Linked DNA regions of Azoarcus olearius. The protein of the gene in region 1 interacts with the protein of each later gene in a pairwise test. Links are inferred from orthologs where the notes say so. Each region holds a gene or a part of one and is shown in the gene's direction. Other genes may lie near its edges.

What was found.
Region 2: the proteins of dqs_RS00530 (region 1) and recJ interact in binary tests that used the Escherichia coli proteins (3 or more experiments, as listed by UniProt). The link is inferred for Azoarcus olearius from one-to-one orthologs.

What each region holds. Positions count from the first base shown.
Region 1 is NZ_CP016210.1:124,062-135,343, reverse strand. What follows is about bases 3,161-6,322. They hold dqs_RS00530 (DNA topoisomerase III), read left to right. Parts: upstream 3,161-3,535; coding sequence 3,536-6,109; downstream 6,110-6,322. Other genes in these bases: dqs_RS00525 (hydrogen peroxide-inducible genes activator), read right to left, coding at 6,177-6,322; dqs_RS00535 (Smg family protein), read left to right, coding at 3,161-3,424. Outside these bases: fmt (methionyl-tRNA formyltransferase), read right to left, coding at 1-11; def (peptide deformylase), read right to left, coding at 57-560; dqs_RS00545 (LysM peptidoglycan-binding domain-containing protein), read left to right, coding at 746-1,774; DNA-processing protein DprA, read left to right, coding at 1,778-2,896; more of dqs_RS00535, read left to right, coding at 2,957-3,160; more of dqs_RS00525, read right to left, coding at 6,323-7,115; dqs_RS00520 (TonB-dependent receptor plug domain-containing protein), read left to right, coding at 7,327-9,312; dqs_RS00515 (DegQ family serine endoprotease), read left to right, coding at 9,444-10,883; dqs_RS00510 (methyl-accepting chemotaxis protein), read right to left, coding at 10,891-11,282.
Region 2 is NZ_CP016210.1:1,726,104-1,737,223, reverse strand. Bases 5,588-8,587 are described here. They hold recJ (single-stranded-DNA-specific exonuclease RecJ), read left to right. Parts: upstream 5,588-6,241; coding sequence 6,242-7,933; downstream 7,934-8,587. Other genes in these bases: dqs_RS07995 (HAMP domain-containing sensor histidine kinase), read left to right, coding at 8,047-8,587; dqs_RS08005 (hypothetical protein), read left to right, coding at 5,588-6,245. Outside these bases: dqs_RS08030 (DUF2062 domain-containing protein), read left to right, coding at 1-28; lipoprotein-releasing ABC transporter ATP-binding protein LolD, read right to left, coding at 25-732; dqs_RS08020 (lipoprotein-releasing ABC transporter permease subunit), read right to left, coding at 725-1,981; dqs_RS08015 (hypothetical protein), read left to right, coding at 2,278-2,814; dqs_RS08010 (YgiQ family radical SAM protein), read right to left, coding at 2,823-4,952; more of dqs_RS08005, read left to right, coding at 5,169-5,587; more of dqs_RS07995, read left to right, coding at 8,588-9,468; dqs_RS07990 (response regulator), read left to right, coding at 9,465-10,100; dqs_RS07985 (hypothetical protein), read right to left, coding at 10,388-10,783; dqs_RS07980 (SEL1-like repeat protein), read right to left, coding at 10,780-11,120. UniProt on the Escherichia coli protein: Single-stranded-DNA-specific exonuclease.

The sequences.
Region 1 (11,282 bases):
GGAAGGGACATGGGCGGAACCGGGAAAAGCGGGGCGGCGACGGGCGCCGCCGTGGATCAGGCGGTGATGCGCGCCTTCTTGGCCAGCTTGCTCTTGATGCGGCCGAGCTTGAGCGGCGACAGGTACTCGACGAAGACCTTGCCGTCGAGGTGGTCGATTTCGTGCTGGATGCACACCGCGAGCAGGCCTTCGGCAGCCAGTTCGAACGGGTGGCCGTTGCGGTCGAGCGCACGCACCGTGACGCGTTCGGCACGGGTGACCTTTTCGTAAACACCGGGCACCGACAGGCAGCCTTCCTCGCACACCTGCTCGCCGTCGCGTTCGACGATCTGGGGATTGATCAGCGCCATCAGGCCGGACTTGTCCTCGGAGATGTCGATCACGACGACGCGCCGGTGCACGTCCACCTGGGTCGCGGCCAGGCCGATGCCGGGCGCCTCGTACATGGTCTCGGCCATGTCGTCGATCAGCTTGCGTACGTCATCGTCGACCGTGTCGACGGGCGCGGCGCGCCGATGAAGCCGTGGATCGGGGTAGCGCAGGATGGGGAGAAGAGCCATAAATGCTTGCCGGGATAAGCCTTTAAGTGCAGAATTTCAAGCGATTTGACATGCATGCCCACGTGCTGTGCCGGGCAGGGTTCCGACGGCGCTGGGGTGGTTTGCGATCACCCTGTTTCGACCCTTGGCGGCAAAGCGGCGTTCCTGGACGGCGAGAGCCTTCCCGCACTTACCGGAAGCGAGCAATGATCCGAATTATATTCCCACTCCTCGTCAGCATTGCGACCCTGTTTGCCGGCGCCGCCGCGGCCCAGGGCGTCCAGCTTGCGGACGACGCGCCCGACTCCTACACGGTGGTCAAGGGCGACACGCTGTGGGGCATTTCCGGCCGCTTCCTCAAGCAGCCCTGGCGCTGGCCCGAGGTGTGGCGTTTCAACCGCGACCAGATCCGCAATCCGCACCTCATCTATCCCGGCCAGGTGATCCTGCTCGACCGCAGCGGCCCGTGGCTGACGGTCGGCCGCCGGGTCGGCAGCCGCGACGAAAAACTGTTCCCGCAGGTCTATTCCGAAAGCGGTACGCAGCCGGTGCCGAGCATTCCGCTGCATGTCATCGATCCTTTCCTGACCCGCCCGCTGATCGTCGACGGCGCCCGCATCGCCAATTCGGCCACCATCGTCGCCACCGAAACCAGCCGCGTCTATACGGGCACCGGCGACACGGTGTTCGCCAAGAACGTGCGTGAAGGGGTCGACAGCTGGCAGATCTACCGCCCGGCGCGCGCGCTGCACGACCCGGTCACCCAGGAACTGCTCGGCTATGAAGCCGAATACCTCGGGAGCGCCCGCGTCACCGAGCGCGGCAACCCGACCACGCTGGAAATCCTCAACGCCAACGAGGAGATCGGCGTCGGCGACCTGATGGTGCCCAGCGAGCCGCCGTCGGTGTTCTCCTATGCTCCCCATGCGCCCGAGCAGGCCGTGGAAGGGCGCGTCGTGTCGATCTACCGCGGCGTGACCGAAACCGGTCGCCTGCACGTGGTCGCCCTCGGCGCCGGTGCCCAGCAAGGCGTGGAACGTGGCCACGTGCTGGCGCTGTACCGCAATCGTGGCGTGGCTGAATACAAGGACGACCAGGGGCGCGAATCCTTCCAGCTGCCGGAGAAGCGCTATGGCCTGGTGTTCGTGTTCCGCGTCTTCGACCGCATCTCGTACGGCCTGATCATGGAAACCGACGGTCAGGTCAGCATCGGCGACAGCATCCGCAAGCCCTGAGCAGTGCCACCGGGCAAGGATCTGGCCGGCTGGCTGCGGCTGGCACTGGCGCCCGGCCTCGGCCCGGAACGACAGCGCCGGCTGCTCGCCGCCTTCGGGCTGCCGGAGGCCGTGTTCCAGAGCAGCCGCGGCGCGATCGCCAGCGTCGTCGGCAATGAGGCCGCGGACCGGCTGCTGGCACCGCCGGACGGCAAAGCCATCGACGCTGCCCTGGCCTGGGCGGACGAATCCGGCAACCACATCCTCACGCTCGCCGACGCCGACTATCCGCCGGCGCTGCTCGAGATTTCCGACCCGCCCACGCTGCTGTATCTCAAGGGCGAACCCGCACTGCTGCAGCGCCCCGCGCTCGCCGTCGTCGGGGCCCGTTCGGCCACCGCCAACGGTGAAGCCAATGCCGCGGCCTTCGCCCGCGCGCTCGGCGAAGCGGGACTCGTGATCGTCAGCGGACTGGCGGCGGGCATCGATGCAGCAGCCCACCGCGGAGCACTCGCCGCCAGCGGGGGCGCAGGCACCGTGGCGGTGATCGGCACTGGCGCGGATCGCATCTACCCCGCCAGCAACGCCGAGCTTGCGCGCCAGATTGCGCAGGCCGGCGCCATCCTCAGCGAGTTCCCGCTGGGCGCGCCCGCGCTGCGTCACCATTTTCCACGCCGCAACCGCCTCATCGCCGGACTCTCGCTCGGCGTGCTGGTGGTGGAAGCGGCGGTCGGCAGCGGCTCGCTGATCACCGCGCGGCTGGCCACCGAGACCGGCCGCGAGGTGTTCGCGATCCCGGGCTCCATCCACTCGCCGCTGGCGCGCGGCTGTCACCGGCTGATCCGTGACGGCGCCAAGCTGGTCGAAACCGCGGAGGATGTACTGGAAGAGCTGCGCGGACGCTTTTCGCCTGCGCAGCACGCCCCTTCCACCGCCGCCGCGGGGCCGGATTCCGCCCCGCCTCCGCCCGCCGATCCCGCCGCCGCCGTGGTGCTTGCGCTGATCGGCCACGAGCCCGTGGACATCGAGCTTCTGGTGCAGCGCAGCGGCTTGACGGTCGACGCGCTGTACGCCATTCTCCTTCCCATGGAACTGGACGGTCGCATCGGCCGTTGTGCAGGCAGCCGGTTCCAGCGCCTCTAACACTCAAGGCCGAACGCAAGGCGGTCGCCCTGGCGCTGCCGGTCATTCGCGAGGTTTCCTTTGTTCGACATCCTTGTCTATCTCTTCGAGAGCTATATCCACGCCAATGCCTGCCCGGCGTCCGACCAGCTCGCGCGCAAGCTCTCCGCGGCCGGTTTCGAAGACGAGGAAATCAACGAGGCGCTCGACTGGCTGGCGGGGCTGCGCCGTGTCGCGGCCGAAACCCATCCCTGCGTGGCGCCCTCCCGCAGTGCGGTGCGGCTGTATTCCGACTACGAGTGCACCCGCCTCAGCGCCGCCTGCCGGGGTTTCCTCACCTTCCTGGAAGGTGCGGGGGTGCTGGACGCCGTCAGCCGCGAACTGATCGTCGAGCGCGCGGTGGCTTTGAGCAACTTCACGATCACCCTCGGCCGCCTCAAGGTCATCGTGCTGATGGTGCTGTGGCAGCGCGAACAGCCGGTCGACACCCTGATCATCGACGAGCTGCTGTCCTCCGACGACGACGAAGGCGCGCCCCTGCTGCACTGACCCTCGCCGCCATCTGGCTTGCACGGCGGGCGCGCGGCTCTTTATCATCCGCCGCTTCACAACCCTAACGGACGGACAGCCGGAAACGGCCCTCCGCACCTGCCCCCCGGCATGAGCAAGCAACTGATCATCGCGGAGAAGCCCTCCGTCGCGCAGGACATCGCCCGTGCGCTGGGCGGCTTCACCAAGGAGAAGGACTACTTCGAGTCCGACGATTACGTGTTGTCGTCGGCCGTCGGCCACCTTCTCGAGCTTGCCGTCCCCGAGGAATTCGAGGTCAAGCGCGGCAAATGGACCTTCGCCCACCTGCCGGTGATTCCGCCGCATTTCGCGCTGAAGCCGATCGAAAAGACGGACGACCGCCTGAAACTGCTGACCCGGCTGATCAAGCGCAAGGACGTCACCGGCCTGATCAACGCCTGTGACGCGGGCCGCGAAGGCGAGCTGATCTTCAACTTCATCGCCCAGCACGCGGGCACCAACAAGCCGATGCAGCGGCTGTGGCTGCAGTCGATGACGCCGGCGGCGATCCGCGACGGCTTTGCCCACCTGCGCGCCGCACGCGACGTCGAAGGCTTGCGCAATGCCGCGATCTGCCGCGCCGAGTCCGACTGGCTGATCGGCATCAACGGCACCCGCGCGATGACCGCGTTCAACTCCAAGACCGGCGGCTTCCACCTCACCACGGTCGGTCGGGTGCAGACACCCACGCTCGCCATCGTGGTCGAGCGCGAGGACAAGATCCGCAAATTCAAGCCGCGCGACTACTGGGAGCTGGAAGCCACCTTCGGCTGCGCCGCCGGCGAGTACACCGGGCGCTGGCTGGACGAGAACTTCAGGAAGCCCGAAGGCGACGAACACGCCAACGCCCACCGGCTGTGGGACAAGGCCAGGGCGGAAGCCATCCGCGCGAAGTGCGAGGGCAAACCGGGCGTCGTCACCGAGGAAGCCAAACCCTCCACCCAGCTCTCGCCGCTGCTGTTCGACCTCACCAGCTTGCAGCGCGAAGCCAACGGCCGCTTCGGCTTCTCCGCCCGCGTCACGCTGCAGCTGGCGCAGGCGCTGTACGAAAAGCACAAGGTGCTGACCTATCCGCGTACCGACGCGCGCGCGCTGCCCGAGGACTACCTCGGCACCGTGAAGGACGTGATGGCCGGCCTGCCCGACACCTACGCGCCCTTCGCCAACGAGATCGCCAAGCAGGGCTGGGTCAGGCCCAACAAGCGCATCTTCAATAACGCCAAGATCTCCGACCACTTCGCGATCATCCCCACCGGGACGCTGCCGAAGAGCCTGTCGGAAGCCGAGCACAAGATCTACGACCTGGTGACCCGCCGCTTCCTGTCGGTGTTCTACCCGGCCGCCGAATACCAGATCACCACCCGCATCACCCGCGTCGAGGGCGAAGCCTTCAAGACCGAGGGCAAGGTGCTGGTCAACGCCGGCTGGCTGGCGGTGTATGGCAAGGAGGCTGCGAACGAGGACGGTGAGGGCAAGGAAGCCGGCAAGGACAGCGGGCGCCAGCTGGTGGCGGTCAAGCCGGGCGAGACGGTGTCCACCGACGATATCCTGGTCAAGGCGCTGCAGACCAAGCCGCCGGCCCGCTTCAACGAAGCCACGCTGCTGTCGGCAATGGAAGGCGCCGGCAAGATGGTGGACGACGAGGAACTGCGCGCGGCAATGGCGGAACGCGGCCTCGGCACCCCGGCCACGCGGGCGCAGATCATCGAAGGTCTGATCGCCGAGCAGTACATCCACCGCGAAGGCCGCGAGCTGATCCCCAGCGCCAAGGCCTTCTCGCTGATCACGCTGCTGACCGGCCTCGGCGTCAATGCGCTGACTTCGCCCGAACTCACCGGCGGCTGGGAATACAAGCTGTCGCGCATGGAACGCGGCGAACTCTCGCGCGAAGCCTTCATGCACGAGATCGCCGAGATGGCGCGCGAGGTGGTGGAACGCGCCAAACGCTACGAATCGGACACCGTGCCGGGCGACTTCGTCACGCTGAAGACGCCGTGCCCGAAGTGCGGCGGCACCGTGAAGGAGAATTACAAGAAGTTCGCCTGCCAGGCCTGCGACTGGAGCACCTGGAAGATCGTCGCCGGGCGCCAGTTCGAGATCGACGAGATCGAGACCCTGCTGCGCGACGGCAAGGTCGGCCCGCTGCTCGGCTTCCGCAACAAGATGGGGCGGCTGTTCAACGCCGAGATCAAGCTCAACGACGACAAGCAGCCGGAGTTCGACTTCGGTCAGCCCAAGGAAGGCGAGGAAGGCGGCGAAGCGGTCGATTTCTCCGGCCAGCAGTCCATCGGCGCCTGCCCCAAGTGCGGCGCCAACGTGTTCGAGCACGGCCTCGCCTATGTCTGCGAGAAGTCCGTCGGCCCCGGCAAGAACTGCGACTTCCGCTCCGGCAAGATCATCCTGCAGCAACCGATCGAACGCGAGCAGATGGCCAAGCTGCTGACCGACGGCAAGACTGATCTGCTGAAGGGTTTCGTGTCGGCACGCACGCGGCGCAAGTTCTCCGCCTTCCTGGTGCGCGGCAAAGATGGCAAGGTCGGCTTCGAGTTCGAGGCCAAGACCCCCAAGGCGGGCGGCAAGAGCACGCCCGCCAAGGCCGCGGCCAACGAGGAAACAGGCAAGCCCGCGCCCCGCAAGCGCGCGGGTGGCAAGACCGCCGGCTGAGTTTTCGCCGCGGTGCAGCCAGCAAAACGGCCCGTGAGGGCCGTTTTGCGTGTTGGAGGATCCGACCTCAGGCCGCTTCCACCGCGGGCACCCGCCCGATCGGCCGCACGCCGGGAAGTTCGCTTTCCAGGATGGCGGTACGCAGGATGTCGATCGCGCCGCTGCGGGGATAGGTGACGCGCCAGGCCAGCGCCACGCGGCGCGATGGCTCGGGGGCGGTGAAGGGACGCACGGCAACCAGCGGATTCTGGATCGTGAGTTCGTCCGCCGCCGAACTCGGCAGCACCGTCACCCCCAGCCCGGTGGCCACCATATGCCGGATCGTCTCCAGCGAGCTGCCTTCCAGCGTGCGTTGCAGGCCGCCGACGTTGCGGCAGTGCGGGCACACTTCCAGCACCTGCTCGCGGAAGCAGTTGCCCGAGCCGAGCAGCAGCAGCTGGTCTTCGGCAAGATGCTCGGGGTCGATGCTGTCCAACGCGGTCCACGGATGGGCCGCCGGCAGCAGCACGCGAAACGGCTCGTCGTACACCGGCTGCGCGACGATGCCCGCCTCCTCGAACGGCAGGCTGATGATGATCACGTCGAGTTCGCCGCGCTTGAGCGCTTCGGCCAGCCGCGTGGTGTAGTTCTCCTGGATGATCAGCGGCATTCGCGGCGCCAGCTGGTGCACCCGCGGAATCAGCCGCGGCAGCAGGTAGGGGCCGATGGTGTAGATCACCCCCACCCGCAGCGGTCCCGCCAGCGGGTCCTTGCCGGCGGCGGCGATCTCGTGGATCTGGCTGGCCTCGACCAGCACCTTTTCCGCCTGCGCGACGATGCGGCGGCCCGTCTCGGTGATCTTCACTTCCGAGGCGCTGCGCTCGAACAGCGCGATGCCCAGCTCGTCCTCGACCTTCTTGATCGCCACCGACAGCGTCGGCTGCGAGACGTGGCATTTTTCGGCGGCACGGCCGAAATGGCGTTCGTGGGCGAGCGCGACGAGGTAGCGGAGATCGGTCAGGGTCATGGATTCGAGGACGGCGCGGATGCCGCCCGGGCGGTAAGCGACCTGTCGATGTTACCCCGACCGCGCCGCCACCGCTCAAGCCGGCGCGCGGGGTTATACTTTCGCCAGTAAACCAACATCATGAGAACCCGCGGCCAGGATGTATCGTCGAACCTGTGACACACGCGTCCTGCCGGTCGTTCTCGCCTGCCTCGCCCTCGGCGGGGGTGCCATGTCGGCGCATGCCGAAGAGGGCTACTTCGAAACCCTGCCGGTCGTGCTCAGCGTGTCCAGGCTGCCCCAGGCCATGGAAGACACGCCCGGCGCCGTCACGGTCATCGACAGCGAACTGATCGCCGCCACCGGTTACCGCGACCTCGCGCGCCTGTTCCGGCTCGTTCCGGGCATGCAGGTCGGGCAGGAGCGCGCCAACCATCACTGGGTCACCTACCACGGGCTGGGGTCCGACTATCCCAACCAGATGCAGGTGCTGGTCGATGGGCGCTCGGTGTATTCGCCCTACTTCTTCGGCGGTGCGGATTGGGGGTCGCTGCCGATCGCGCTCGAAGACATCGACCGCATCGAGGTCGTGCGCGGCTCGGATTCGGCCGCCTACGGCTCCAACGCCTTCCTCGGCGTGGTCAATATCCTCACCCGCCACACCGGGGCCGAAACCGGCAACTCGGTGTCCTTGCGCGGCGGCACCAACGGCATCGCGGACGCGACCGGACGCGCGGTACTCCACGACGGTGCGATGGGCCTGCGGGTCACCGCACAGCACATCGAAGACCGCGGCATGGCCGATCTGCACGACAGCCAGCGCATCGACGTGCTGAACCTGCGTGCCGACCTGCGCGTGAGCGCGGTGGATGAAGTGACCGTCACCGCCGGCATGAGCAGCGGCGCGCGCTCGGCCGGTTACGAGGGCACCCAGTTCGACGTCGTCGCCCCGCGTACCGCCCGCCACGAGGACGGCGCGGTGCACCTGAAATGGCGCCGCACGCTGAGCCCCGACGACGAATGGTCGCTGTCGTGGTACCGCAACCGCGAGCAGTCGCGCGAAGACTGGCTGCTCGATTCGCACAAGAACCTGCGCCCCGAGGTGGCCTACCTGCGCAATCTCCCGCGGCTGGTCGTCACTGTCGACAACGACCGCGACAGCCTGCGCGACAACATCGAGTTCAGCCAGCGACTGCGCCCGCTGGACGACCTGCGTTTGTTGTGGGGCACCGAATGGCGCCGCGACTGGCTGCGCGCGCCGATGCTGTTCTACGGCGGCGACTCGCACAGCCAGCAGGAATGGCGGCTGTTCGGCAATGCCGAATGGCGGATGGCGCCACGCTGGCTGTGGAACATCGGCGCGATGGCCGAGCAGATCGAGGGCGACCGGCTGCGCCTCGCGCCGCGGGTGTTCCTCAACTGGCAGCCCAGCCCGACCCAGACCTGGCGCGCCGGCTATTCGCGCGCCTGGCGCCAGCCGACGCTGTTCGAGCGCTCGGCGGACATCCGCGTGGTGCATCCGCAGCTCGGGCTGATCATGCTCGACCACCTGCCCAATCCGGACATCCGGCCGCAGCGCATCGACGCGTGGGAGGTCGGTTTCCTCGGCCAGCTGCCGCAACAGGGCAGTTTCGACCTGCGCCTGTTCCACGAGCGCATCGAGGACTTCATCGTGCGGCGCGCGGTCGACCCCGCCGAACTGCCGGACAACGACATCCAGCGCGCGGCCGGCGCCACGCGCTGGGTGAACAGCGGTGACGGCGTACGCCTGGTGGGCCTGGAATACCAGCTGCGCACGCGCCCCTGGTCCGGCGGCCAGCTCGTGCTCAGCCACTCACTGATCCGCGCCCATAGCGACGACGACGCGGTGCGCCGCAGCGTGGCCCCCTACACCGCCAGCCTCACCTGGCTGCAGCGCTACGGCCCGTGGCAATCCACGCTGAGCCTGCTGCGCATGGGCGCAAGCGACTCCGGCAGCGGCTACGTGCCGGGCTACCGCTACAAGGTGCCGGCCTATACCACGCTGGACTGGAGCATCGCGCGCACGCTGCAGGTGGGCCCCAACCCGGTGGAGCTGCGGCTCACCGGCATCAACCTGCTCGGCAAGCACCAGGAACTGGTGCTGCGCCCGCTGCAGTCCATGCCCGGCTACGGCGACGACCGCCCGGCCAACGAACTCGATCGCCAGCTCCATCTGTCGGTCCGCGTCGGATTCTGAACGCCGCCGCGGTGTTGATTTTGCAGCGCCCGCCCCGATCTATGCCGGGCTTGCGTCCGGGAACGCACGGCCCGGCCGCGGCGTCCACCCACGCATCCCGTCCCACACGTTTCCGCCACAGGATACCGTCCATGCGCCACCCGCTTGCCGTGACCGCCCTTGCGCTCAGCCTCGCCGGCTGGATTCCCGCCGCTTCGCTGTCCTCCTCCGCCCACGCCGCGCTGTTCGGCGACAGTTCGCCCGCCTCCAATCGCTATGGCCTGCCGGACTTCGGCGACCTGGTCGAGCAGGTCGGCCCGGCGGTGGTCAACATCAGCGTGGTACAGCAGCAAGCCGGCGGCGACGGCGGGCTGGCCAACGATCCCTTCTACGACTTCCTGCGCCGCTTCGGCGTACCCACGCCGGAGATGCCCGGCCAGGGCGCGCCGCGGATCAGCCGCGGCATCGGCTCTGGCTTCATCGTCAGCGCCGACGGCTATGTGCTGACCAACGCCCACGTGGTGGGCGAGTCCGGGGCCGAAGTCACGGTCACGCTGGTGGACAAGCGTGAATTCAAGGCCAGGGTGGTGGGGACGGACAAACGCACCGACGTCGCGGTGATCAAGATCGACGCGCGCAACCTGCCGACGGTGAAGATCGGCGATGCCGAACGCTCGCGCGTCGGCGAATGGGTGATCGCGGTCGGCTCGCCCTTCGGCTTCGATCACTCGGTGACCGCCGGCATCATCTCCGCCAAGGCGCGGCGGTTGCCCGACGAGAACTACGTGCCTTTCCTGCAGACCGACGTCGCGATCAACCCCGGCAACTCGGGCGGGCCGCTGTTCAACCTGGGCGGCGAGGTCATCGGCATCAACTCGCAGATCTACTCGCGTTCGGGCGGCTTCATGGGGATCTCGTTCGCAATCCCGATCGACGTCGCGATGAAGGTCAAGGACCAGCTGGTGACGCATGGCCGGGTGCAGCGCGGCCGCCTCGGCATCGCCATCCAGGGCGTGGACAAGGAGCTGGCGCAGTCCTTTGGCCTGCCCGACGCGCGCGGCGCGCTGGTCGCCAATGTGGAACCGGACAGCGCCGCGGACAAGGCGGGCGTCAAGGCGGGCGACGTGGTGCTGGCAGTGGATGGAACGCGGATCAACGATTCAGCCGACCTGCCGCGCATCATCGGCGACAAGCGCCCGGGCACCCGGGTACGGCTGGAAGTGTGGCGCGACGGCCGCAGCCGCGAGGTGAGCGCGACGCTGGACGAACTGGGTGCCGAAACCGCCGCGGCGGCGCCGGCGCGCCCCGGCCGGGGCGAGAGCACCGGCGGCAAGCTCGGCCTCACGGCACGGCCGCTCAGCAGCCAGGAAGCCGCCCAGCTCGGCATCAACGGCGGGCTGGTGGTCGAAGCCGCCAGCGGTCCGGCGGCCAAGGCCGGGCTGGAGCGCGGTGACATCGTGCTGGCGATCAACAACCAGCCGGTCACTACGGTCGCCCAGTTCCGCCAGTTGGCGGAAAAGGCGGGCAACCGCTTTGCGCTGCTGGTCCAGCGCGGCAGCGCCCGCATCTTCGTGCCGATACGGCTGGACTGAGCCCCGCCTAGACGCGGAAGCGCGACACCGAATCCTGCAGGCGCGCCGCGAGCTGCTCCAGCTCGCGCGCGGCCGCCACGGTCTCCTCGATCGCGGCGTTGTTGTCGCGCGCCATGCCGGCAATGGCCTCGATGCTGGCCGTCACCGACTCGCTGGAACGGCGCTGCTCGGCGGTGGTGGCGGCGATGTGATCCAGCCCCTCGCCGACTTCGCTGACCGCCGCATTGGCGGCATCGAGCACGCCCGACACCACGTCGGCCGCGCGCCGGCTCGACGCCAGGTGTTCGAGCCCGCGCGCAATCGCCTGGTTCACCGAATCCGACTGCTGGCCGATCTCGCGCGTGATGGCGTCGATACCGCCGGCCGAATGGGCCGACTTCTCGGCCAGCTTGCGCACCT
Region 2 (11,120 bases), 1.6 Mb from region 1 along the record:
CGCGGCGCGCCGCCGCACGCACGACTAAACCAGTACGCCGTCCTGCAGCCGCAAGGTGCGCTGGGCGCGCCGCGCGAGCGCCTCGTCGTGGGTGACGATCACGAAGCTGGTGGCGTGGCGCTCGTTGAGCGACAGCATCAGTTCGAACACCGCCTCCGCGGTGCGGCGGTCGAGGTTGCCGGTCGGCTCGTCGGCCAGCACGCAGGCGGGCCGGGTGACCAGCGCACGCGCAATCGCAGCGCGCTGGCGCTCGCCGCCGGAAAGCTCGCCGGGCGCGTGATCGAGCCGGTGCGCCAGCCCCACTTCGCGCAGCATCTCCGCCGCCTGGGCGTCCGCCTCCGCCTTTGACATGCGCCGGATGTAGAGCGGCATCGCCACGTTTTCGAGTGCCGAGAATTCCGGCAGCAGATGATGGAACTGATACACGAAGCCGAGCGCCTCGTTGCGCAGCGCGCCGCGCGCGGCATCCGAGAGGCGGGAGAAGTCCTGTCCCATCAGCTTCACGGTGCCGGCGGTGGGAATGTCCAGCCCGCCCAGCAGGTGCAACAGGGTGCTCTTGCCCGAACCCGAAGCGCCGACGATCGCGACGCGTTCCCCGCGCTCGACCGCGAGGCTCACGCCCGCCGGGCCGCCATTGCCGCCGCCGAGCACACGGACCGCGTCCGCCCCTTCCCGAAACTGCTTCTGCAGGCCTTCGCAGGCCAGCACCGTCGTCAGCGTGGTGTCACTCATAGCGCAGGGCCTCCGCCGGATTCACCTTGGACGCCCGCCAGCTCGGGTAGAGCGCGGCGAGCAGCGTCAGCGAGAACGAGACCGTGAGGATGGTGACCACGTCGCTCATCAGCACCTTCGAGGGCAGTTCGTTGATGTAATAGATTTCCTTGTTCCACAGCGTGGCACCGGTAACGGCCTCCAGCGCGGGGATCACCACGTCGAGGTTGTGCGCGATCGCCAGTCCGCCTGCCACGCCCGCCAGCAGACCGACGAGGCCGATGATGGATCCCTGCAGCACGAAGATCGCCATGATCGAGCCGGGGCTTGCGCCCAGCGTGCGCAGGATGGCGATGTCGGCGTACTTTTCCTGCACCGCCATCACCAGCGTGGAAACGATGTTGAAGGCCGCGACGCCGACGATGAGGAAGAGGATCAGCGTCATCATGGTCTTCTCCAGCGCGACGGCGCGGAAGAAGTTGGCGTGGCTCCGGGTCCAGTCGGTAACGAAGGCGTTCGGCGCTTCCAGCATGCCCGCCAGTTCGCGCGCCACCCGCGGCGCGGCGAACAGGTCGTCGAGCTTCAGGCGCACGCCGGTGACCGCGTCGCCCATGCGGTAGAGCGCCTGCGCATCGGCGATGTGCACCAGCGCCAGGCCGGAGTCGTACTCGTACATGCCGGCCTCGAAAATGCCTACCACCTCGAACTGCTTGACCCGCGGCAGCACCGCAGCGGGCGTCACCAGCCCCTGCGGCGCGATCAGCGTCACCTTGTCGCCCAGTTGCACGCGCAGGCTCAGCGCGAGATCGCGACCGAGCACAATGCCGAAGCGGCCCGGCGCCAGCGCTTCCAGCGCGCCCGCCTTCATGTAGCGGCCGAAGTCGGCCACCTTGTCCTCGGTGGCGGGAATCACCCCGCGCACCAGCGTGCCGCGCACCACCTCGTCGAACGAAAGCATGCCCTGCTCCTGCACGAAGGGCGCGGCGGCCTTGACGGCGGGATGGCGTGCCGCATCTTCCGCCACCTGCTGCCAGGAAGCGAGTTCGCCCTCCACGCCCTGCACCAGCACATGCGACGCGACGCCGAGGATGCGGGTGCGCAGTTCCTCCTGGAAGCCGTTCATCACCGACAGCACGACGATCAGCGCCGCCACGCCAAGCGCGATGCCGAGCATGGACACCAGCGAGATGAACGAGATGAAGCGGTTACGCCCCTGCGCGCGCTTACGCGAGCGGGTGTAGCGCAGGCCAACGAGCAATTCGTAGTGCATCAGGGATAGCGCGGATAAGGGCCGGATTCGGCAAGCCCGGCATTGTGCCGGGGAAGCCGCCGGCTGGGGAGCGCGCTCCCCCGATTTTTTGCAACGATGCGCAGCGCGGCGAAGCCGGGGTTCTCACAGCTCGCCGGCGAGACGGTCCGCGCGGATGTGGAAATTGTCACGGCATGATGCCGTTCGCATTCAGACCTTCTTGACTGCCCATTTTGGGGTGCTATGAATACCCTTATAAAGCCGGTTTTTCGAATGACAAGAAGATTTCCCGCGCAACAAAAAAAGGAGGCTTCATCATGCACCATCGAGCCACTCCGGCGGCTGCCCGCCCCGCCTGGTTCAACGGCAGCGAAGACGAATACCTCACCCTGACCGACCTGCTGCAGCGCATGCAGGCGCGCGAAGCGGAACGGCGCCGAAGGCTCTTCGGCCGCAGTGCGGTATTACTGGTATCGGTGCTCGGTGCAAGTTTCGGCCTCAACCGGCTGGTGCTCGCCAGCGGCGAAGCAGTGGCCGCGCCCAGCCTGCTGCCGCTGTACGTGACCACGGCCCTGCTCGGCCTGATGGTGCTGGTCGAATTCCTGCGCTTCATGGAAAGCCACCTGCAGCGCCTCGACCTGCACCTGGGCTTCGCGCGCCTGGCGAGCGAACTGGTGAGCCGGATGGACGTGCCGGATACGCTGCCTGACGACGATCCTTCCACCCCGCTTCACACCCAACTGCGGGCTTTCGCCCGCGCCCACCGTGCCGGCAAGGTGATGATGCCCTCGCTGCTGACCGCCGGCTTCACGCCGCGGCCACGCTACCGGGCAGATCGGCTGCCGCTGTTCTGAGGGTCGCTTCAGCGCGGGCGGCGCGGCGCCGGCCGCGCGCCCCGCGGCGCCCCGGAGGGGCCCGCCGGACGCCCTGGGGCCCGTCGTCCGTCACGCGCTGCCGCACCTGCGCCCGTTCGCGCCTGCTGCTCGGGACGGCGGACGGGCGAAACCACCCCCGCCGGCTGATGGCGCGGCACCAGACAGTTGGGGCCGTTGCCGATCAGATCCGCGCGCCCCATGCGCAGCAGCGCTTCGCGCAGGATCGGCCAGTTCTCCGGGTCGTGCCAGCGCAGGAAGGCCTTGTGCAGGCGGCGCAGCTTGCCGGTGCGCACGGTGTCCACCGCTTCGGACTCCGCGCTCACCTTCTTCAGCGGATTCTTGCGGCTGTGGTACATCGCGGTCGCCAGCGCCATCGGCGTCGGCAGGAAGGTCTGCACCTGATCCAGCCGGAAGTCGTTGGCCTTCAGCCACAGCGCGAGGTTGAGCATGTCCTCGTCGGTGGTGCCGGGGTGGGCGGCGATGAAGTAGGGCACCAGATGCTGCTTCTTGCCGGCTTCCTTCGAGTACTTCTCGAACAGCTTGCGGAAGGCTTCGTAGGCACCCATGCCCGGCTTCATCATCTTGGAGAGCGGGCCTTCCTCGCTATGCTCGGGCGCGATCTTCAACAGGCCGCTGACGTGGTGGGTCACCAGTTCCTTCACGTACTCCGGCGAGCGCACCGCGAGGTCGTAACGCAGGCCGGAGCCGATGGTGATGCGCTTGATGCCGGGCAGCGCGCGCGCCTTGCGGTAGATCTGGATCAGCGGACCGTGGTCGGTGCCGAGGTTTTCGCAGATGCCGGGATAGACGCAGGACAGCCGGCGACAGGACTGCTCGATCTTCGGGTCCTTGCACGCCATCCGGTACATGTTGGCGGTGGGGCCGCCGAGGTCGGAGATGTGGCCCTTGAAGTCCGGCGACTTGTCGCGGATCTCCTCGATCTCGCGCAGGATGGATTGTTCCGAGCGGCTCTGGATGATGCGGCCCTCGTGCTCGGTGATCGAGCAGAAGGTACAGCCGCCGAAGCAGCCGCGCATGATGTTCACCGAGAACTTGATCATGTCCCAGGCCGGAATGCGCGCGCCCTTGTAGGCCGGATGCGGCTGGCGCGCATAGGGCAGGCCGTAGACGAAGTCCATCTCCGGCGTGGAGAGCGGAATCGGCGGCGGGTTCAGCCAGACCTCGCGCGCGCCCGGCCCCTCGCCGTGGCGCTGTACCAGCGCACGCGCGTTGCCGGGGTTGGATTCGAGGTGGAACACCCGCGAGGCGTGGGCGTACAGCACCGCGTCGTCCTTGACCGCCTCGTAGGCCGGCAGCCGCACCACGGTGTGCTGGCGCGCGGCGCGGCGGGCGGCGACACGCTCGGCCGCCGGCACGATGCGCACCGGCTGGGCGCCATCAGCCGCGGGCTGCAGCGCACTGCCTTGCGGTTCCATCGCGTAGGGGTCGGCATGGCTGTCGATGCGGCCCGGCTTGTCGAGCGCGAGCGAATCGATCTCCACCCAGCCTTCCGGCCGCCAGCCCGGCCTGGCCATGAAGGCGGTGCCGCGCAGGTCGCGGATGGACTCGATCGGTTCGCCCGCCGCCAGCCGCTGGGTCAGCGCCACCAGCGCGCGCTCGGCATTGCCGAACAGCAGGATGTCGGCCTTGGAATCGGGCAGCACCGAACGCCGCACCTTGTCCGACCAGTAGTCGTAGTGGGCGATACGGCGCAGCGAGGCCTCGATGCTGCCGATCACCACATTGGCGTCGGGATAGGCTTCGCGGGCGCGCTGGGCGTAGACCGTGAGCGCGCGGTCTGGCCGCTTGTTGGCCTCGGCGTTGGGCGTGTAGGCGTCGTCGGAGCGGATCTTGCGGTCGGAGGTGTAGCGGTTGACCATCGAATCCATGTTGCCGGCGGTGATGCCGAAGTACAGCCGCGGCTTGCCGAGCGCGCGGAAGGGCTCGGCCGAGTGCCAGTCCGGCTGGCTGATGATGCCGACGCGAAAGCCGTGGGCTTCGAGCAGGCGGCCGACCAGGGCCATGCCGAAGCTCGGGTGGTCGATGTAGGCGTCGCCGGTCACCAGGACGACGTCGCAGGCATCCCAGCCCAGCGTGCCCATCTCGGCGCGCGACATCGGCAGAAAAGGGGCTGGCCGGCGCGACGGAACACCGGCCGGCAGAATCGAGGGAACTGCATTCATGATGCCCGCCATTGTAGCCCGCGGTAGCGCCCAAGCCCCGGAAATATCTGACCTTTTTCCTGTGGGGTTATTGGCCCCGCGGGCCCTTGGCGGGGCTGTGCGGGGATCGGCGCGTGCTAGACTGCGGCCCGCTCCGCACCGCCACCCACCATGCAGATCCATCTCGTCATCCCCGGCCTGATCTGGCCCACGCCGCACGCCACCGCGCCGAGCGGCAGCCTTGCGCTTCCGGGCCTGGAACGGCTGCTGGGCCTTGGAGAACGCACTGCGCTCACCGAACGTTCCAGCGACGCGGCCCTCGCCCGCCTGTTCGGGCTGCACAGTGATGCCCTGCCATACGCGGCACTGCGCCGGCTGGGCGAGCAGGACGGGGCGGAACAACACGCCGGGCACGACTGGCTGTGCGCCGACCCGGTGCACCTGCAGTTCGCGCGCGAACACCTGCTGCTCACCGAACTGGACGACAGCGAAATCGACCAGCAGGACGCGGACGCCCTGCTCGCCGCGCTCAACGACAGCTTCGCCGACATCGGCCGCTTCGAGGCGCCGGCGCCGCGACGCTGGTATCTGAAGCTGGCGGCGCCGACCGAGGCCGCGCTGTTTCCGCTCACCGATGTCGTCGGCCGCCCGATCGCCCACTTCCTGCCGGAAGGCCGCGACGCCCGTCTGTGGCAGCGCACAATGAACGAAGTGCAGATCGTGCTGCACAACCACGCGCTCAACCAGGCGCGTGAAGACCGCGGCCTGCGCAGCCTCAACAGCCTGTGGTTCTGGGGCCCCGGCCGGCTGCCCGAGCGCGCCACCGCGCCCTGCCCCACGGTGCTCGCCGCCGACCCGCTGAGCGTCGGCCTCGCCCGCCTTGCCGGGCTCACGCCGCAGCCGCCGCGCACCGCGGCCGGACTCGCTGGCGACACGCTGGTGGTGCTGGATGCGCTGCAGCGCCCCGCGCTGCAGCTCGACCTCGACAGCTGGCGCGAGGCGCTCGCCGGGCTGGAGCGCGACTGGTTCGCCCCGCTCGCAGCGCTGCCCGGCGGCAAGCTGCACAGGCTGCGCATCACCGCACCCGGCGACCGCGCCGGCTTTGAACTGGACGTGCGCGCCGGCCAGCGCTGGAAGTTCTGGCGCAAGCCGCAAGCGCTCGACGCCCTGCTCAAGCAGATCGTGCCGCCGCCCCAACGGCCGGAAGCGCCCCCCGGCGCAATGCACACCGAACACGGACACCCATGATCCAGATCCACCCCCGCGCCGTCCCGCAGCGCGCCGCCGCCGCCCTGATGGACGCCGGCATCCACCCGCTGCTGGCCCGCCTCTATGCCGCGCGTGGCATCGCCCGCAGCAGCGACCTCGACACCTCGCTGAAGGCGCTGTTGCCGCCGCAGGCACTCACCGGCACCGCCGAGGCGGCGCAGCTGCTGGCCGACGCGATCGAAGCCGGCGCGCGCATGGTGATCGTCGCTGATTACGACTGCGACGGCGCCACCGCCTGCGCCGTCGGTGTGCGCGCGCTACGCGCCTTCGGCGCCGACGTGCATTACCTAGTGCCGGACCGCGTCACCCTGGGCTACGGCCTCACCCCGGCGATGGTGGAGATCGCTGCGCGGCTGGAGCCGGACGTACTGATCACGGTGGACAACGGCATCGCCAGCGTCGAAGGCATCGCCGCCGCGCGCGCCCACGGCATGGCGACGATCATCACCGACCACCACCTGCCGGGCGACGTGCTGCCCGACGCCGACGTGATCGTGAACCCCAACCAGCCCGGCTGCGACTTCCCCAGCAAGGCGCTGGCCGGCGTGGGCGCGATGTTCTACACCATGCTCGCGCTGCGCGCGGAGCTGCGCGAACGCGGCGCTTTTGCCGCCGGCCAGGAACCCAACCTCGCCGAGCTGCTCGACCTGGTGGCGCTCGGCACCGTGGCCGACGTCGTCAAGCTCGACCACAACAACCGCATCCTGGTCGCCCAGGGCCTGCAGCGCATGCGCGCCGGCCGCATGCAGCCGGGCATCCGCGCGCTGTTCGCCGCCGCCGGCCGTGAGCCGGCGCGCGCCAACACCTTCGACCTCGGCTTTGCCGTCGGCCCGCGCCTGAATGCCGCCGGCCGGCTGTCGGACATGAGCCTGGGCATCGAATGCCTGATCACCGACGATCCCGGCCGCGCGCTCAACATCGCCCAGGAACTCGACAAGCTCAACCGCGAGCGCCGCAGCATCGAGGCCGGCATGCAGGAAGAAGCCGCGCTGCGGCTGGAAGGTTTCGATCCCGGCGCCAGCGCCAGCATCGCGCTGTTCGAGCCCGACTGGCACCAGGGCGTGATCGGCATCGTCGCCGGTCGCATCAAGGAAAAGCTGCACCGCCCGACCATCGCCTTCGCGCGCGGCAATGACGGCGAACTCAAGGGTTCCGGCCGTTCGATTGCCGGCCTGCACCTGCGCGACGCGCTCGACCTCGTCACCAAGCAGCACCCCGACCTCATCGTGCGCTTCGGCGGCCACGCGATGGCGGCCGGCCTCACCATCCGCGAGGCGGATTTCGACCGTTTCAGCAGCGTGTTCGAGGAAGTGGTGGCCGGGCTGGTCGAACCGGCCGCGCTGCAACGGCGCATCGAAACCGATGGCGCGCTGGAGGCCGGCTATCTCAGCCTGGAATCCGCCCGCCTGCTGGAAAAGGAGATCTGGGGCCAGGGCTTTCCGGCGCCGGTGTTCGACGACGTCTTCCGCGTCGAGCGCCAGCGCATCCTCAAGGACCGCCACCTCAAGCTCGAACTCGGCAAGCAGGGGGCGCGCTACGACGCCATCCAGTTCAACTTCGCCGACGGCGCGCCGGACACCATCCGCGCCGCCTACCGGCTGGCCATCAACGAATACAACGGCGTCAGCAACGTACAGCTGATGCTGGAGCACTTCGAAGCGGCCTGAGCGCCCGGCCGGCGTCACGGGCAAATTGCCCGCCGCGCCGCCGCCTGCTTCCATTCGGAATGCTGGGGCGGGAAGATGGCGGCCCCGTGCTGCCTTTCCGCCCCGCGCTTTCGATGAATCCGCTGCGCTCCGCCGCCTCCGCGACGCATCCCTTCCGCCCCACCGCCAGCGCCGCCGCCTTCGACCTGCAACGCGCGCTGCTGCTGCGGCTGTTGGTGTTCGGCCTCGCCGCCTCGCTGCTGGCGCTCGCCGCCCACGGCTGGCGCGGCCACCACCAAGCGCTCACGGACCTCGCGCCCACCGGCGCCATCGTGCAGCAATTGCTCAACCAGGATCAGCCGCGGCTGGCCGATCCCTTCAACCGCGAGCAGATCGCCACCGACCTCGGCGTGCTCGCACCGCTCGCGCGCCGGCTGGCCTTCTGCGTCGAGGTCGAAGACCTGTGGGGCCGGGTGATCGCGCAGGACTGCGTCGCGCCCACGCCGCCGCTGGCCGGCACCGCTACGCCCGCCGGCTGGCTGGCGGCGCTCGCGGGGGACGCCGGCAGCGCCCGCTATGCGCTGCTGCGCCCGCCCGGCGTCAGCGTCGGCGAGATCCGGGTGTCGCCCTACTGGGCGGCCGAACTCTCCGGCTGGCTCGGCGTACTCGGCCTGCTGGCGCTGGCGTGGGCGGCACTGGCCGCGCTCGCGGCCGCGCTGATCGCCCCGGTGCGGCGTGCGCTGCGCCCGGCCGACCGCATCCTCGCCGCCATCGGCCAGCTCGAAGCCGGCGACACCGCGGTGCGCCTGCCCGAGTTCGAACTGCGCGAATTCCGCCGCATCGGCGAGGACTTCAACAGCCTCGCCTCCCAGCTCGGCGAGACCCGCGCCGCCGAACGCCGGCTCGCCACCGGCCTGCTCGACGCGCGCGAGGCCGAGCGCCGCCACCTCGCCCGCGAACTGCACGACGACATGGGCCAGCACCTCACCTCGCTGCGCGCCGAAACCGCCTTCCTGCGCCACGGAGCCGGTGAAAACGCCGCGCTGCAGCCTAGCCTGGATTCGATCGAAGCCAGCCTCGCCCAGCTGCACGAGAGCGTGCAGGACATCGTCCACCGCCTGCGCCCGCCGGGGCTGGACGCTTTCGGCCTGGGCGAATGCCTGCGTCAGTTGGTCCGCGAGGTACGACGCCGCCCCGATGGCACCGCTGTTACCACCACGTTGACGCTGGACGGCGATATCGACGCCCTCCCCGGCGAATGCGCGGTGCACGCCTACCGCATCGTCCAGGAAGGCTTGACCAACGCGCTGCGCCACGCGCGCGCCAGCCGGGTGGCGGTGACGCTCGCCTGCGCCGCCGACAGCGTGACGGTGGAGGTGACCGACGATGGCGTCGCCGATGCGATCAGCGGCGGCGGGCGCGGAGGCCACGGCCTTGCCGGCATCGCCGAACGGGTCGCGGCCCTGGGCGGCAGCGTGGAACTCGCGCCGCTGGCCACCGGTGGCATGCGGCTCGCCGCCGCATGGCCACTGCCGGCGACGGAGGTGGCGGCATGATCCGCCTGCTGCTGGTGGACGACCACGCAGTGGTGCGCCAGGGCTATCGCCGCCTGCTCGAACAGCAGGGCAACCTCGTGGTCGCCGGCGAGGCTGCCACCGGCGCGGACGGCCTGCAGCTGTGGCGCGAACTGCAGCCGGACCTCGCGGTGCTCGACCTCGCGCTGCCCGACATCGGCGGCCTCGAACTCCTCGCCCGCATCCGCCAGCGCGACCCGCAGGCCCGCCTGCTCGCCTTCAGCATGCATCGCGACGTGTTGTGGGCGGTGCAGGCAGTGCGCGCCGGCGCGCTCGGCTACGTCACCAAGAGCAGCCCGCCGGAGGTGTTGCAGCAGGCGGTGCGCGAGGTGGCGGGCGGACGCCGCTTCTTCAGCCCGGACATCGCCACCGAACTGCGCGCCGCGCTGCGCGAAGCCGAGCCGCCTACCGCCGCCGACTGCCTCAGCCCGCGCGAACTCGAAGTGCTGCGCCTGCTGCTGGCCGGCACCCCGGTGGCGGAGATTGCCACGGCGCTGTGCCTGAGCCCGAAGACGGTGCATAACACCCACTACCAGATCAAGGCGCGGCTGGGCGCCGGGAATGATTTCGAGCTGGTGCGGATCGCGCGGCGGCTGGGGCTGGGGGAGGACTGAGGCCGCACCGACCCCATCCCCACCCCTGCCCGGGAGTCGTCGCTTCGCTCCGCCGCTCCGGCGGCGCAGAGCCATGCTCTGCGAAACCCCGCCTGCACCCCCTTGAAGGGGAGGGAGCACACCGTCTCGGCGCGGAAGCCTTCACTTCGTTCACGCACCTCCCACCGCTCAACGGTTTTGTCCCTCCCCCTTCAAGGGGGAGGTTAGGAGGGGGATGGGGTTGGAGTGAGCACCGTGCCTACCCCAGCCCGCCACCGCACCCGCGCGGCAAGGCAAGAGCAAACACTTCACCCCGCCACCGGATAAAACCCCAGCGTCAGCGCAAACAGCACGCTGTAAAGCCCGATCTCCGCCGTCTCGGTCCAGGGCTGGATGCGCTGGATCGCGCCGACGATGTGCAGCGCCACCATGCTGGCGAAGATCGCGGCGAGGATTTCGAACACCGTCACCAGCGCGGTGCCGTCGAGCGCCGCGCGCAGCATCAGCGCCTCGACGATCAGGATGAAGCAGCCGAGGCAGCGGCCGAAATACACCGCGAGGTCGGTGTCCTCCGGCAGCCGCCAGCGCATCAGCGTGGCCCAGCGCAGCGGGGCGAAGGTGATGGGCAGTGCGAACACCAGCGTGGTGACGATGCACAGCCAGAGCAGGAATTGTTGGCTCGCGGTATGCCAGATGCCGATCATGGGTTCTCCTTGGTGAGATTGAGGGGGGTGTTGCGATCGAGGTGATCGAGGAATTCAGCGGCGTCGGCCACGCCTTCGGCCGCCGCACGCCGCAGCCACCGGCGCGCCTGGACCGGGTCGCGGGGCACGCCGCGGCCTTCGGCCAGGGCCACGCCCCAGTGGTAGCGCGCGAGGCTGGCGTGGGCGTCGTTGTCCACCTGGGCGCCGCGCTCCATCAGCCGCGCGGCGCGCGTCTGGTCGCGCGGCACGCCGACGCCGGCCTCCAGGATCTGGGCCAGCCAGATCATCGAATACACGTCGTTCCAGCGCGCGATGCAGTCCTCGAAGATGCGGATCG